DNA from 2 places in the Exiguobacterium sp. s152 genome. Region 1 is predicted to be linked to the other one. Evidence: predicted binding sites of a transcription regulator. Region 1 holds the regulator's gene; the other holds the start of a gene.
What was found. The regulator NrdR, encoded in region 1, represses ribonucleotide reductase genes. The targets are predictions, from matches to a motif close to AACACNATATATNGTGTT.

Region 1 (7,897 bases):
GAGACGACTTCGCGAGTGATGTCCAAGTTCTCATCGACGATTCGTTTCATCATCTTCTCGATTTCTGGAAGGTCTTCCTCGTTGATGCGGCGGTCCATCTCGATATCATAATAGAACCCGTTCTCGATTGTTGGTCCGATGCCGAGGTAGATGCTACCTTCTTCGCCGTACAACCGTTTGATGGCTTGGGCCATCAAGTGGGCTGACGAGTGGCGCATCAAATCGATGCCGTCTTCTGAGTCAGGCATGACGAGCTCGATTTTGCCGTCCTGTTCAATCGGACGACGGTAATCGATCATCTCACCGTCGATTTTTGCCGCGATTGCTTTTTTACGAAGCCCTGGACTGATTGAACCTGCTACTTCTTCTGCTGTGATTCCGGCCTCAAACTCTTTGACGGCCCCATCTGGAAATGTCAATTGAATCATGTGTCAACTTCCCCTCTCTACATTTAAAAATAAATAAAAAAAGCCCATCCCTATGAAAGGGACGAGCTTTGATTCTCGTGGTACCACCCTCGTTCCCAAGCAATCCGCTTGGCTCGAACACACGATAACGAGTGTGAATCGCCGCACGATTGACCCGTACGGTGCTCGGAGGGAGTAAGGCGATCGGCGTGTTTAGGAAGCTCTCACCAGCCTTCCCTCGCTTTGAAACCCGTTACGACGTCTCATGTCCTCTTCAATGCATCGGTTATATGCTTATTAGTATAGTCAACTCGTTCCAGAAATACAATCCCTTTACCGCCGTCGATTCTCACCTTTTAACTCAATTTGCGTCGTCGTCGTCGAGATGCGCTGCATAAGCCGCTGCGCCTTCATTTTGTTCTGTGGCGAACCGTCGATTGAGAAGTGGGTCTCGAGCTCTTCTCCGCTAAAGTTCGAGCTGTAAAGCGTCGGCAAGCGATGCATCATGCGATACTGTAAAATGATCCCGAACAGTTCATCCCGTACCCACGGACTGATTGCCTCGGCCCCGATGTCATCAATCAATAGCACCGGCACGTGTTGGAATGACGTCAAAAACGAATCGAACGAGTCGGTCCGGATTTTCCGTTTTGCTTCCGAGACGAATCCCGGGGCGTGGACAAGGATCGTCTCGATGTCCGCCACTTTCAGCTCATTAGCAATCGCCGCGAGCAAGTACGTCTTCCCGACGCCGAAGCTACCGTGAAGGTATAAACCGTTCACTTTTTGGCGAGTCTTCATGCCTGAGACGAACCGCATCGATTCACGGAGTGCGATTTTACGGGCGTCATCGGACCAGTCGAATGATTCAAAGCTCGCCTCTCGCACTTCCTCCGGCAAGAATAGACTCTTGAACTTCCGGTCCATCTCTTTTTGGCGCCGTGCTTGACGATGCTTCACCGTCTCTTCATAACGGATTGCGATTTGACCGAGGTCGACATAGAGCACCGGCTGATGGCCCGGGATGACGGCTTGCTCCTCGACGAGCTTCTTACCGTCCATCTGTTCCGCATATTCACTGAGCTTCGTAAAGCCGACTTCGACCGCCGTCTCGTCTAACTCCGGATGCGCCTTTAAAAAAGCGACGACTTCTGGATGTTCGAGGGTGCGCCGGCGAATCGATTCGTACGCTTCCCGCACTTCTTTCCGGTTCATCATTTGGGCGAGCGTTTGATTGATGCGTTCCATGTCTCTCATCCTTTCTCTTTCAATTCATTCAACAGCTTAACGAGTTCCGCGTCGTCTGGGACCGATGCCTCGAGCTCTTGTTTTCGTTTTTGATCGTACGTCCGTTGCTCTTTCGCCTCGTCTTCGAGCCATTTCGGCATCTCGGTCTTGTCTTTGCGTCTCGAGCCGACGGTCGTCCGCTGTTGCACATTTTCCCGTTTCTGCTGTTTCTTCTCGATGAGCGCATCTTGTGTCGCTTCTTGTTCCAACGCGTCTTTGGCGTTTAAATAGCCCGCCGTCTTCCAACTCGTCGCGATCCGCATGACATAGTTCTCACTGAGCCGCGTCTGCTTCTTCACTTCGATACAGTAATAGAACAATGCATTGATGACACTTGGTGCGAGCCCGAGCGTATCGACGAGATCGATAATGAGTTGCTCATCACTCTTCGACAGTTGTGGCGTCTTCCGTAACGTCGACACGTATTGATGCGGATGCGCTTCTTCCATGACCGTCACGTCATGCAAATCACCGATTTCTGCTTTTACCGTCTCGTCCAACTTCACTTTCCGATGTCGCGTTTGTTTCTTCTTCAACTGCAACACCATTTGGCGGCAGCCGTCGCGTTTCTCTTGCTCGCTGAGTGGTAGATACGCCTCGTGGACGAAATACTCCTTCAACATCTCGGCCATCGTCTCTTCATCGATTTGTGAGACGTAGGCAAGCTTCGTGATCGTCTCATCGAGCTTCTTCGTGAAAAAGCCGACGGGGAAGTTCGTCAGTTTTTTGACGATTTCCATATCGAACGTATAGTTGATCTCGATTTTGGCGCGGTCGGGTTTCTCGTAGTTCTTTTGGGTGAACGCCATGTGATTGACACCTTTGACGTCGAACACTTCATTAAAGTCTTTCGTCACCTCGATAATCCCGGCCGGCAATGGATCGATCGTGAATCGTCCTTGCAACTGTTTGAAGCGCACTTCCCCGACTTTATAGAAAAGAAAACTCGACAACAGTCCGTCGTTCAAGAACGTATGGGGTGCGAGCGGGACACGCAATTGATATACGTACTGAGTCAAACGCTCGTCTTTCGTCTTATACGTCCGGACGAGACCAATCGCCTCGAGCCGAAACAGACAGTCCGTCAGCTCGTTAATCGAGTAATCTAGCATTTCACAGAGCGCGCTGTGCGACATATAATTCGATTTCATCTTCCCGGGCTTCAGCTCGCTCCAAAGCGTCTGATACATCGCAAGTGCCTTCACACCGATGACCGGCTGATATAAGTGGTACAACGACTGATACGACTCGCGATCGATGAGCCCAGTGCTCATAATCAACAGTTCGTCAGTCCCGTACAAGATTCGTTCTTTTTCCATGATAGGTCTCCCCTGAAAAAAGGCGACCAGCAGGCCGCCCCTCTAGTTGGTCGATTTTTCTTGCTTCATTAAATCTTCAAGTTCTTTAAAGAACACAGAGATATCTTTGAACTGGCGATAGACGGACGCGAAGCGGACGTAGGCAACTTCATCGACACGTGCCAATTCATTCATCACGAGCTCACCGACTTGCTCACTCGGAATCTCGGACTGACCGAGCGCGCGTAACTGTTGTTCGACTTTCGTGACCACGCCTTCGAGTTGCTCTAGCGTGACCGGTCGTTTTTCGCACGCCCGAATAATCCCGCGAAGTACTTTCTCCCGGCTGAACTCTTCCCGATTCCCGTCTTTTTTAACGATGATGAGCGGGGTCTGTTCGACCGTTTCAAACGTGGTGAAGCGATAGCCGCACTCCTCGCATTCGCGACGGCGACGAATCGAATAGAAATCTTGTACTGGTCGGGAGTCGAGCACTCTCGTTCCATTATGATCGCATTTAGGACAACGCATGCTCAGCCCTCCTTATCGTTCAACAGATTGATTCCCGATGGCGCGGAGCGGGAACTTCACTTGTAGCGCCTCATAGTATGCGGTGACGATTTGACCAAGGTCCGGTCCGAGCATCTGGTCACGGTTCAACGTGAAGTCGACAGCCGTGCGTCCGCCATCCACTTGAATGACTGTCGCCAGTGCATCCCAGCCGTCACCGTAAAACGCCACTTCGCCCCGGTCTGCATCGACCCGGCGAACCGTTTGTCCTTGTGCTTCAATCCGTTCGCGGAGCCATGTGAGCACGGCGGTCGGCGATGCTGCTACGTAACGTGTGCGTAGCGCCTCATTTTTATGCAAATCGTCCGTCTGGACATGTGTTTGAAACTTATCCAATAATCCCATTATCCACCTCGACACCTTATTTATATAGGTTAAGCATATCAAAATTAAGCGGTTAACAAAACAATTAAAAGGGCTGACCGAAATTCGGCCAGCCTCAAAAGGTCAATCTGATTATTTGCTGATTGCAACTTGTGCTTCCGGAACACGAATCGGCCCCATTCCGCGATCAAGTTTAACGTCCTCACGAACTTTTGCTTCCAAGCCTTCCGCGATGTACTGCGAAGCTGTGGCCGGATCAATTCGGTCCCCACATGTGAACACATCGACTGATGCGTAGCCATGCTCTGGGAAACTGTGAATCGTTAAGTGTGATTCTGAGATGATAACGACTCCACTTACACCGTGTGGCGCAAATTTGTGGAAAGCGACTTCGCGGACTTCAGCGCCCGAACGAAGTGCTGCATCGACGAACAAGCGCTCGATGTAGTCAATATCGTTCAATTTGTCGGGATTGCACTCCCAAAGTTCTGTAATAATGTGACGTCCCATAGTATCCATATTAGTGGATCCCCCTTTACATCAATGGTCTCAAAGTAGTTGATGATCACTCACTTTGTGCCTGAATCGCCCACAACCACGGGGGCAAGTTAGTCCAAAGAGGTCCTAACCCTTTAAGTTGCGTTTGTCAGACCAATTGAAGTTCACGAGTTAGAGTGTATCGCGTTTGGGACGTCGATACAAGACATTTGTTTCAATTCCTTAAAAATATTTTTGTGTAAATATATTTCTTCAGACGTGGGTTTCTTGTTGCCCGATTTGCAAGTAGCTCGCGACCATATCCAACAGGTCGACGACACGGCACGAATAACCCCATTCGTTATCGTACCAGGCGAGGACTTTGACGTGATTGCCCCCGAGCACCATCGTCGAATCGGCATCGATAATCGACGAACGCTCATCCCCGTTGAAGTCGATTGAGACGAGTGGTTCGTTCGAGACACCAAGGATGCCCGTCATCTCTCCGTGAGCGGCACGCTCGAACGCCTCATTCACTTCATCGACCGTCACGTCCCGTCGTAACTCGACGACGAGGTCGACGAGTGAGACGTTCGGTGTCGGGACGCGAAGCGCCATCCCGTTCAATTTCCCTTGCAGTTCAGGCAAGACGAGTCCGATGGCTTTGGCAGCCCCGGTCGAAGTCGGTATAATGGAACTACCACAAGCACGGGCGCGCCGTAAGTCTTTATGTGGATTATCGATATTATTTTGATCATTCGTATAGGCGTGCACGGTCGTGATGAGCCCCGTCTCGATGCCGAATGTCGAGTCCAATACTTTCACGACCGGGCCGAGACAGTTCGTCGTGCACGAAGCGTTCGAGATGATGTGATCGTGCTCCGGTAAATAATCACGATCGTTCACCCCCATGACAATCGTCCGCAGCTCACCTTTCCCTGGCGCCGTCAAAATGACTTTTTTCGCACCGGCCGTCAAATGTTTTGCTGCCCCGACGTCTGAATTGAATTTCCCCGTCGCCTCGATGACGATTTCGACGCCGAGCTCGTTCCACGGCAACCGCTCCGGATCACGCTCGGAGACGAGCATGATGCGTTTCCCATCGACTTCAAGCGCATCCCCATGCGCCCTCACCGTGAGTGTGAACGGTCCGTGGACCGTGTCGTGCTTAATCAGATGGGCGAGCGTCTCCGCCGGATAGCTCGCATTGATGGCGACCACGTCGTGACGCCCTTCAAGCATCAATTTCCGGAACACCATTCTTCCGATTCGACCAAATCCATTGATTGCAACTTTCGTCCCCATGTAAAGTCCCCCTTTTTTCTGCGTTACGACACCATTATAACGGAAAAATGGAAGCGTTTTCACTATGAATCGTCACATTTCTTTCGCTTTTTTACAGTTTCAGATTTGAAAAAGAGGGAAATTTGGTGTAGAGCTTGGAAAGGAGCTAGGACAGCATGTTCGATTGGACCGATTTAGACAAATTTATCATCTCGTTTTTCATCATTTTGCCGATTGTGACGATTATCCATCAATTCGGCCACTTCTTCTTCGCGAAACTATTTGGGGGTTCGCTCGATATGGAGATTGGGACCGGTAAAAAATTATTCAAAGTCGGACGCCTGCAGTTCAACCGCGTCTATTTCTATGACGCGTGGTGTCAATTCAGCGACTTGAAGTATAGCAACCGCTTGACCCGCAGTCTCGTCTACGCGGGCGGTTCGATTTTTAACTTATCGAGCATCTTGCTCGTGAACGCCTTCATCTTGATGCGAGAGATTGAACCGACGCTCTATACGTATCAATTCGCGTATTTCTCGTTTTATTACGTCTTCTTCTCGCTCTATCCGATTTATTATTCGAACGGTCACCCAAGTGACGGCCGAGCCATCTTCGATACGTGGAAGAAAGGCCGACCGGACTCAGACCCGTTGAACTGAACAAAAAAAGAAGGCGCTCAGCCGCCTTCTTTTTTCATGTCTTCGAATTGTTCGACGAGGTGGGCCACTTGGGCCGACAAATCGCCTAAAGCACCGTTATTGTTGATTAAAAAATCAGCTTGTTGCTTCTTCTCTTCAATCGGCATTTGGGCATGGATGCGCGCGAACGCTTCCGCTTTCGTCAAGCCGTTCCGCTCCATGAGACGCATCAACTGAATCTCTTCGCGGCAATAGACGACGACCGTATAGTCGACGAGGTCGCGCATCGTCCCTTCGAACAAGAGCGGGATGTCGAAGATGACGACGGTCCGCCCAGCCGCCTCGTAGCCACGCATCTCTTCGAGCATCTCCTCACGAATCGCCGGATGCATGAGTTGATTCAGCAACTGGCGTTTGGCGTCATCATGAAAAATCTCACGCCCGAGCGCTTGACGGTTCAACGTGTCACCGGAGAAACATTGTGGGAACGCCTCACGAACGGCCGCGAACGCCTTACCTCCCGGCTCGATGACGATTCGCGCCATCTTGTCGGCATCGATAATCGGGATGCCTTGCTTTCGAAACAGGCGGGATACGGTCGACTTCCCTGTCGCAATTCCACCTGTCAAACCAATCTTCAACATCGTGTCCACCTCTTACTGTTGGCAGTGCGGACAGTAGTGCGTGCCCCGTCCGCCCAATTTCATCTTTTCAATCGGTCGACCGCAACGTTTACACGGCTCACCGGTCTGACCATACACGTAGAGCGTCTCTTGATACGTCCCGCTCGCACCGTCGGGATTCGTATAACTTCGAATCGTGCTCCCGCCGCGCTCAATCGCTTCCGTCAACACCGCCACAGCCTCTTGGTGCACTAAACGTACCTCGTCTAGCGAGAGCGAGGCGGCCGGCCGGGTCGGATGGACACCGGCCCGGAACAACGTCTCATCGACATAAATATTACCGAGGCCGACGAAAATCGACTGGTCGAGGAGTGCGGTCTTGATGGCCCGGACGTTCATCCGCTTCAATCGGGTGTGGAGCGTCTCCGCCGTCACTTCCGGATCGAACGGTTCAAGCGCGAGCAACGACAACGGCGGTGTCACATACAAGTCGTCATTCGTCTTCAGTTCCATCGTGCCGAACTTTCTGACGTCGTTGTAATGGAGCGTCGTCCCGTCCGTGAACGTGAAGACGACGTGCGTATGTTTGACCGGATTGACCATTTCGTCATGCGGAAAGAATTTCCCTTCCATGCGGAGATGCGAAACGAGATATCCGTTCGTCAATTTGAACAAAATAAATTTCCCGCGCCGTTCGACGTCTTGAATCGTCTCACCGAGCAACTGTTGAACCCAAATCTCCGGTTCGTGTCCCCGAATGATTTTCGCGTCGAGCACCTCGACATTTGCAATCGTTTTTCCGGAGACGAACGGTCGCAATCGGCGACAGACCGTCTCCACTTCTGGTAATTCAGGCATATTGATTTCCTTTCTCGATCTTATTTCGTGTCGAACCACGTCTCACCGAACGAACCGTCCGCGCGGAGCGGGACGTCCAATGTGATTGTGTGCTCCATCGCTTGTTTGACGATTTTTTCGAGCGCTTCCGT
Region 2 (7,897 bases), on a different contig from region 1:
GCTCGCGCTCGCCATTGTCGCCGAAAAACGGGACTATGTCCGGCCGACAACGTCAAACAATGTCCAAATCGATCGTGGGCGCCATCCGGTCATCGAAACGGTATTGCCTCGTGGTGAATACGTGGCCAACGACTTGACGCTCGATGACACGCGGCGCATGCTGTTGATCACCGGACCGAACATGTCCGGTAAATCGACGTATATGCGCCAGTTCGCACTGATTGCCATCCTGCATCAAATCGGTTCGTTCGTGCCGGCCGAAGCGGCCGAACTTCCATTGTTCGATCGCATTTTTACCCGCATCGGGGCAGCCGATGATTTGGTGAGCGGTCAGTCGACGTTCATGGTCGAGATGACGGAGACACGGCAGGCGGTGACGGAAGCAACAGCAGATAGTCTCATCCTCCTCGATGAGATTGGACGAGGAACCTCGACGTATGACGGCATGGCGCTCGCGCAGGCCATCGTCGAATATATCGCGGCCACCATCGGCGCGAAGACGTTGTTCTCGACCCATTATCACGAGTTGACCGTGCTCGAGGACACGATTCCTGCCCTTGAGAACGTGCACGTCCGTGCCATCGAACGGGACGGGCGCGTCGTCTTCCTGCATGAAGTTCACCCGGGACGGGCCGACAAGTCGTACGGGATTCATGTCGCCGAACTCGCTGATTTGCCGCCTGATTTGATTGAACGGGCGCGAACGATTTTGTCTGAGCTCGAGACGGAACCGAAACCGGCCCGCACAGTCGTGGAACATCCGGTGCCAGCCGAACCTGTGGCCCAACTGTCACTATTTGAGGCGGAAGACGATATCAAACGACAACTGCTCGGCCTCGATTTACTGGCGATGAACCCGATTGAGGCGATGCAGGCGCTCTATGCGCTCCAACAATCTGCGAAGAAGGGGTGAGTCGATGGGAATCATTCAAGAGTTACCGGAGCAACTGGCCAACCGAATCGCGGCCGGCGAGGTCGTCGAACGCCCGGCCTCGGTCGTGAAAGAACTCGTCGAGAATGCGATTGATGCCGGTGCCACGAAAATCGAAGTCGACTTGGAGGAGGCGGGGATACGTCTCATTAAAGTTCGGGATAACGGGCACGGGTTTTATGAAGAGGATGCTCCGCGCGCCTTTTTGCGTCATGCGACGAGCAAAATTCGGGACGAGCACGACTTGTTCCGGATTCGCACGCTCGGCTTCCGTGGAGAGGCCTTAGCGTCCATCGCCTCGGTCAGTCATGTGACGCTGAAGTCACGCCGGACCGAAGAGGACGGATTTGAGATGACGCTCCAAGGGGGTGTCGTTACGGCGCAAACACCGGCCGCAGCCAACGTCGGAACAGAGATAGCGGTCAGTCAATTGTTCTACAATACACCGGCCCGCCTTAAATACTTGAAGACGTCGGCGACCGAACTCGCGAGCATCACCGATACGTTGAACCGGATCGCCTTATCCCACCCGGAAGTTCGCCTCACGGCGTTCCATGAAGACAAGGAACTCCTGCGGACGAGTGGCAACGGCGACATCAAGCAAGTCATGCTCGCCATTTACGGACGTCAAGTCGCGGCGCAAATCGTCACCGCGTCAAGCAAGACGAACGACTATAGCTTGAGCGCCCATCTCGTCCGTCCGGAAGTGACCCGGTCGAACAAGCAGTATGTGACGCTCATCTTGAACGGACGGAGCATCAAAAACTTTGCGCTGACCCAAAGTGTGCTCGAGGGCTACCACACGCTACTCCCGATTGGTCGTTATCCGATCGCCGTCCTCGAAGTGAAGATGGACCCGATGTTGATTGACGTTAACGTCCATCCGACAAAACGGGAAGTCCGACTCTCGAAAGAGAAAGAGCTGTGCCAGTTGATTCGCGAGACGGTCCAACTGACGCTCCGGGAACAGCGTTTAATCCCATCGGTCAAACCGAAAGAGCGACCGGTTAATCGGACCGAACAAGAACGACTTGATTTCACGGTCGAACGGACACCTGTCATGGATGAACCGCCGACGTGGAACTATCCGATTCCCCGTGAACCTGTCACGTCACCAAGCCGATGGTCGCCGACCCCGCTCGTCAATGAAGCGCCTGCACCGACCGACCCGATTATCGAATCGGACAAAATTGAGACGAAAGGAGAGCGGTTGCCGCCGCTCGACGTCATCGGCCAATTGCATGCGAGCTATATCGTCTGCGGTTCCGAAGACGGCATGTATGTCATCGACCAACACGCCGCTCAGGAACGGATCAAATACGAATTGTTTTATGAGCAACTCGGGAATCCGGACAAGGAATATCAATTGTTGCTGCTCCCGCTCACGCTCGAGTTCACGCAAGAAGAGACGCTCGCGATTGAAGAAGTCGCTCCGCTCTTGAAAGAAGCGGGTCTCGAATTGGAGCCGTTCGGTGGCAACACGTTCCTCGTCCGGGAGATTCCGACGTGGTACCCGCAACACGATTTAGAAGGAACGGTCCGCGATTTGATTGAGATGGCGATTCGGGACCGCTCTGTCAATCTCGCCAAATATCGGGAAGACGCGTCAATCTTGATGGCGTGCAAGCGGTCGATTAAAGCGAACCATCCATTGAACTACGAAATGATGCGGCAATTGCTGAATGACCTCAATCAGACGACGTCCCCGTATACATGTCCGCACGGGCGACCGATCTTGGTGAAATGGAGCACGTACGAACTTGAGAAGTTGTTCAAACGGGTTATGTGACACGCTTGTAATCTTTTTTTAACCGGCTGTAACGTTTATGTCCGGGTGCCTATGGGAACAATATACACATGTCACTCAACGCATCGAGGTTGAGAGGTGGCTTTTTCACTGCCTCACCCTCAAGATGTAGACATGATCGATAAACCAGTAGGGGGAAAAGATTATGGCAGACACGCTTAAAGTAACGAAACGAGAATTACGACCACGTTCGGTCCGCGCAAACTTGCGTAAAGAAGGTAAAGTACTAGGTGTCGTATACGGCTATAAAGTCGAGAGCACACCAGTTGCATTCGAGGAGATGGCACTTCGCAAGATTCTCCGCGAACACGGTGACAACGCGTTAATCGAGTTGAACATCGACGGCAAGAAAGTGAACACGCTCGTTCACGGGACAGAAGTTGACCCGTTCACGAACGAATACAAGCACGTTGAGTTCATGGCTGTAAAGATGGACGAAGCGACGGAAGTCGAAGCGGACGTCACACTCGTCGGCGACGCTAAAGGTGTCAAAGAAGGCGGCTTCTTGGCGCAAACGCTCTATAAAGTAACGGTATCGGCGACACCGGCCAACATTCCTGAACGCATCGAACTCGATGTGTCTGAACTCGGTATCGGTGATTCGGTCACGGTAGCTGACATTCCAGAGAATAAAGACTATGAAATCGTCTCGGATGGTGAGCTTCAAATCGCATCTGTGAACGAGCCGGTCTCGCTTGAGGAGCTTGAAGCAGACACAGAGACAACGACAGAAGGTGAAACCGAAGCGACTGAAGAGTCAGCTGACGAAACTTCTGAAGCGTCTGAAGAGAAGTCTGAAGGCAAAGAATAATCATGATCGAACGACCCTTTGCGAAGGGTCGTTTTTTTCGTCACAAATCCGACATATGTAAACGATTACGATGTGAAAAATGTGTCAACATGGTCCAAGGTCGATTGCAATTTATTGGATTCGGGCTTATATTGTTAATGATTTCACATGTTCGTTCTTATTATATGGGTTCATTCAAACAGAAAGAAGGGTTTGTGACATGGCATCAATGGAAATCCATGCACTCGAATCATTACGGAAAAAAGCTCAGGCATCTTCGCAAATGATTCATTATCGGCCAATGGAATACTTTTTACGGGCAATGCTCGCGGGGATCTTTATCGGATTCGCTTCAATCTTCACACTTAAAGTCGTCAACGGGATGTACTTGATCGATTCGCCGTTCACGACACTCATCGGCGGGTTCTCATTCGGGATCGCCCTTGTCATGATCATCTACGGCGGAGCCGAACTGTTCACGGGGAACACAATGTACTTCACGACGTCGACGTTACGCGGCTATACGACGCTCAGCGACACGATGCTCGTCTGGTTACTTTGTTTCGTCGGGAACGCGCTCGGTGGCGTCTTGTTCGCCTTGTTGCTCGCCCCGACCGGCGTCATCCAAGAACTCGGGATGGATAACTGGTTGTTCGCGGTCGTCGAGAGCAAGATGCATCATACGACGGTCGAGATTTTCTTCCGTGCCATCTTCTGTAACTGGATGGTCTGTCTCGCGATTTTCTTACCAAAACAGATGAAAAATGAGTTCGCTCAAATCTTCTCGATGATTTTCCTCGTCGCCGTCTTCTTCGCGTCAGGATTTGATCACGTCATCGCCAACTTCGTCTTATTTGCGCTCACGCTCGTCGTCCCACACCCTGAGGCGATTAGCTTTGCCGGCGCCATCCACAACTTGATTCCGGCCACGTTCGGTAACATCATCGGCGGCGCCTTGTTCATGGGTGCGATCTATACGTGGTTGAACGCGAAAGGCTTGCGCGAAGCTCAAGAGTCAGAGGAAAAAGAAGAAGTTGAATTAAAAATCGTGAAACCAGCTAAAGAATTATAAGTTGGGTCACTTGAAAGAACGGTCGAGTCCATATGCGGGCTTGGCTGTTTTTGCGTTTATATCACAACCAACGCTCACAATTTAGACTCCACATCTCCATGCTCAAACATGACATAATCTATATATGGAATTGAATCGAGTTCATAACTCGATTCATATCAATATATAGTGAGGTGATGCGGAGTGAACATGCTCCAGCTTTATGAAGATGTCTGTGTTCTCCCAGATCAAGATCTCGTACAAGAGAACGCCAACGTCGACGGGAAATCACCACTTGGCAAACTGGCACGATTATCCTCGGAAGTATCGAAACAGCTGTCGACAACGTATTTGTTGTCAGAGAGGACACGTCAGGCCGTCGCAGACAACTTTTTGTACATCCACGACGCCGACTATTACGTGACGGGATCGACGACGTGTTGTCAAATCCCGCTCGGCGAGTTGTTGACGAACGGATTTCATACCGGTCACGGGACGATTCGACCACCCCAGGACATCCGTTCGGCGATGGCACTCGCTTCGATCATTCTTCAAGCGAACCAGAATATGCAACACGGGGGTCAAGCGTTCCCGATGTTCGATGTCGATTTAGCGCCATACGTCGAAAAGACGTATGAACGTCAACTGGAGCGTCTCAAGAAGCTTCCGGTCGAATGGTCGACCGAGCAACTTCTCGAAGTCGCTGAGACCGAGACAATCACAGCGACCTATCAAGCGTGTGAAGCGTTCATCCATAATGCCAATTCGATGCATTCGCGAGGAGGCGGCCAAGTGCCATTCGTCTCCATCAACTACGGGACCGACACGAGCCGTTGGGGCCGGATTTTCATCCGCGAGTTGTTGCATGCGACCGAACGAGGGCTCGGTAACGGGGAGACGCCGATTTTCCCGATTCAAATCTTTAAAGTAAAAGAGGGTGTCAACTTTCATGAAACCGACCCGAACGTCGACTTGTTCCGACTCGCCTGTCGCGTGACGGGCAAGCGTCTATTCCCGAACTTCTCCTTCGTCGATGCCCCGTTCAACTTGCAATATTATGATGGGAGCCATGACTCAGAAGTCGCTTATATGGGGTGTCGGACACGAGTGATGGGGAATCGTCACGGCGCCGAGACATCGATTGGACGAGGTAATTTATCGTTCTCGACCTTGAACTTGGTCAAGATGGCGCTCGTCGCTCCGGACATCCATACATTTTATGAGACGCTCGACACCTACGTCGACGTCGCCATCGATCAATTGCTCGAACGGTACGACTATCAAGCGAAGCGTCATGCCGACGAATTCCGCTTCCTTTACGCTCAACACGTCTGGAGGGGCAGCGAGAGACTCCAACCGGAAGAAGAGCTACGGGATGTACTGAAGCAAGGGACGTTGTCCGTCGGTTTCATCGGTCTCGCCGAAGCGCTACGCGTGCTCACAGGCGGCACGCATGCCGATTCACGGGAAGCGGAACGTCTCGGACTCGATATCGTCACTCATTTACGTGATCGGATGAGACAGGCGGCAGAGCAGCACGATTTAAATTTTTCGCTCTTGGCCACGCCGGCCGAAGGATTGTCTGGGAAGTTCGTATTGAAGGACCAGCAGGCGTTCGGGATGATCGAGGGTGTCACCGACCGCGCCTTTTATACGAACTCGTTTCATGTGCCGGTATACAAGTCAGTGTCGATTCGTGACAAGATTCGGTTGGAGGCACCGTACCATGCGCTCTGTGACGCGGGTCATATCACTTATGTCGAAGTCGACGGGTCGCTCGCCCATAACCCGGAAGCGGTCGAAGCGATCGTCCGGCTCATGCGAACCGAAAACGTCGGCTACGGATCGATTAATCATCCCGTCGACCGGTGCGGTAACTGCGGCCTCGAGGGAACGATCGATGCCGCGTGCCCGACGTGTGGCGAGGAAGAGCAGATTGAACGGATTCGTCGCATCACCGGCTATCTGGTCGGCACGATGGACCGATGGAATTCGGCGAAACGAGATGAAGAACGAGCGAGGGTGAAGCATCATGCGCGTCCTATCCGTACTTGACGAATCGGTTGTCGACGGTCCAGGCATTCGCACGGTCATCTTTACGGCGGGATGCCCTCATCGCTGTCTTGGATGTCACAATCCGGAATCATGGAACCCGCGAGGTGGGGAAGACGTACCAGTCGAGGACCTGCTCACCCGAATCGAACAATCCGGTTGGGACGGTGTCACCGTCTCGGGCGGAGAGCCGTTCCTGCAACCGGAAGCACTAGCCCGGCTCGTCGACGGGTGCAAGGCACTTCAGAAAAATGTGTGGGTGTATACAGGCTATACGTTCGAACAGTTACAAGGTATGGACGATGAGTACGTCACGAGCGTGCTCGATCGTGCCGATGTACTTGTCGACGGTCGTTTCGAACAGCCGCTCATGGACCGGTCGCTCCGATTTCGGGGGTCGAGCAATCAGCGAATTATTTTCTTGAACAAAGCGTAATCGGGACCGTCGCGTCCCGATTTTTTGTATACTAGCAAAAAAGGGGGAATTTTGATGAAATGGTGTAGTTTTCAAGTTGAAGGAGAGCAAAGGGTCGGTGTCGTGGCAGGGGAGTTTGTTTATGACGTCAGTGACCAATTACATACGACTTCGTTGTTAGAGGTCATCGCGCGGGAGTTTAAACCGGATGTCGATTTGGACGTCGCACCTCGGATCCCATTGACCGACGTCACGCTCGTCGCGCCATACCGACCACTCAAAAACGTAATCTGTATCGGCAAGAACTATGAAGAACACGTGAAAGAGATGGATACGGCGGGAGCCGGCAAACTCGTCATCTTCACGAAAGCTCCGACTTCGGTCGTTGGACCAGGGGCTGTCGTCGAACGTCATCCCGAACTGACCGACCAACTCGATTACGAAGGCGAGCTCGCCGTCATTATCGGAAAATCAGGGCGGGACATCGACGACGTCGACGCCCATATTTTCGGCTATACGATTTTGAACGATATCACGGCCCGGGACGTTCAAAAACAGCACGTCCAATTTTTCCGCGGTAAATCGTTCGACACGTTTTGTCCGCTCGGACCGTATATCGTCACACCGGATGAGCTCTCGTTTCCACTTGTGATTCAAACGGTCGTGAACGGTGAGACACGCCAAAACGGGTCGACAGCGGACATGATTCGTCCAATTGAAGAGTTGATTCGGACGTTGTCGAAAGGGATGACGCTAGAAGCTGGTGATATCATCGCCACCGGTACGCCGGCGGGGGTCGGCCATGGGATGAAACCGCCCGTCTATCTCCAATCTGGGGATACAATCGAAGT

Region 2: KNP72_RS07935 (anaerobic ribonucleoside triphosphate reductase) is a predicted target of NrdR. The motif match lies at 4,756-4,773, and genes of this name have one in related genera.

The regions. Positions count from the first base shown of each region.
Region 1 covers NZ_JACSLX010000001.1:309,307-317,203, forward strand. The annotation lists gene thrS (threonine--tRNA ligase) at 1-428, opposite strand, end outside; gene dnaI (primosomal protein DnaI) at 741-1,655, opposite strand; gene KNP72_RS01640 (DnaD domain protein) at 1,661-3,013, opposite strand; gene nrdR (transcriptional regulator NrdR) at 3,056-3,523, opposite strand; gene KNP72_RS01650 (hypothetical protein) at 3,536-3,907, opposite strand; gene speD (adenosylmethionine decarboxylase) at 4,019-4,405, opposite strand; gene KNP72_RS01660 (glyceraldehyde-3-phosphate dehydrogenase) at 4,637-5,668, opposite strand; gene KNP72_RS01665 (site-2 protease family protein) at 5,824-6,306, shown strand; gene coaE (dephospho-CoA kinase) at 6,324-6,929, opposite strand; gene mutM (DNA-formamidopyrimidine glycosylase) at 6,942-7,766, opposite strand; gene polA (DNA polymerase I) at 7,787-7,897, opposite strand, start outside.
Region 2 covers NZ_JACSLX010000003.1:229,188-237,084, reverse strand. The annotation lists gene mutS (DNA mismatch repair protein MutS) at 1-913, shown strand, start outside; gene mutL (DNA mismatch repair endonuclease MutL) at 918-2,720, shown strand; gene KNP72_RS07945 (50S ribosomal protein L25/general stress protein Ctc) at 2,884-3,549, shown strand; gene KNP72_RS07940 (formate/nitrite transporter family protein) at 3,758-4,600, shown strand; gene KNP72_RS07935 (anaerobic ribonucleoside triphosphate reductase) at 4,790-6,634, shown strand; gene nrdG (anaerobic ribonucleoside-triphosphate reductase activating protein) at 6,612-7,067, shown strand; gene KNP72_RS07925 (fumarylacetoacetate hydrolase family protein) at 7,122-7,897, shown strand, end outside.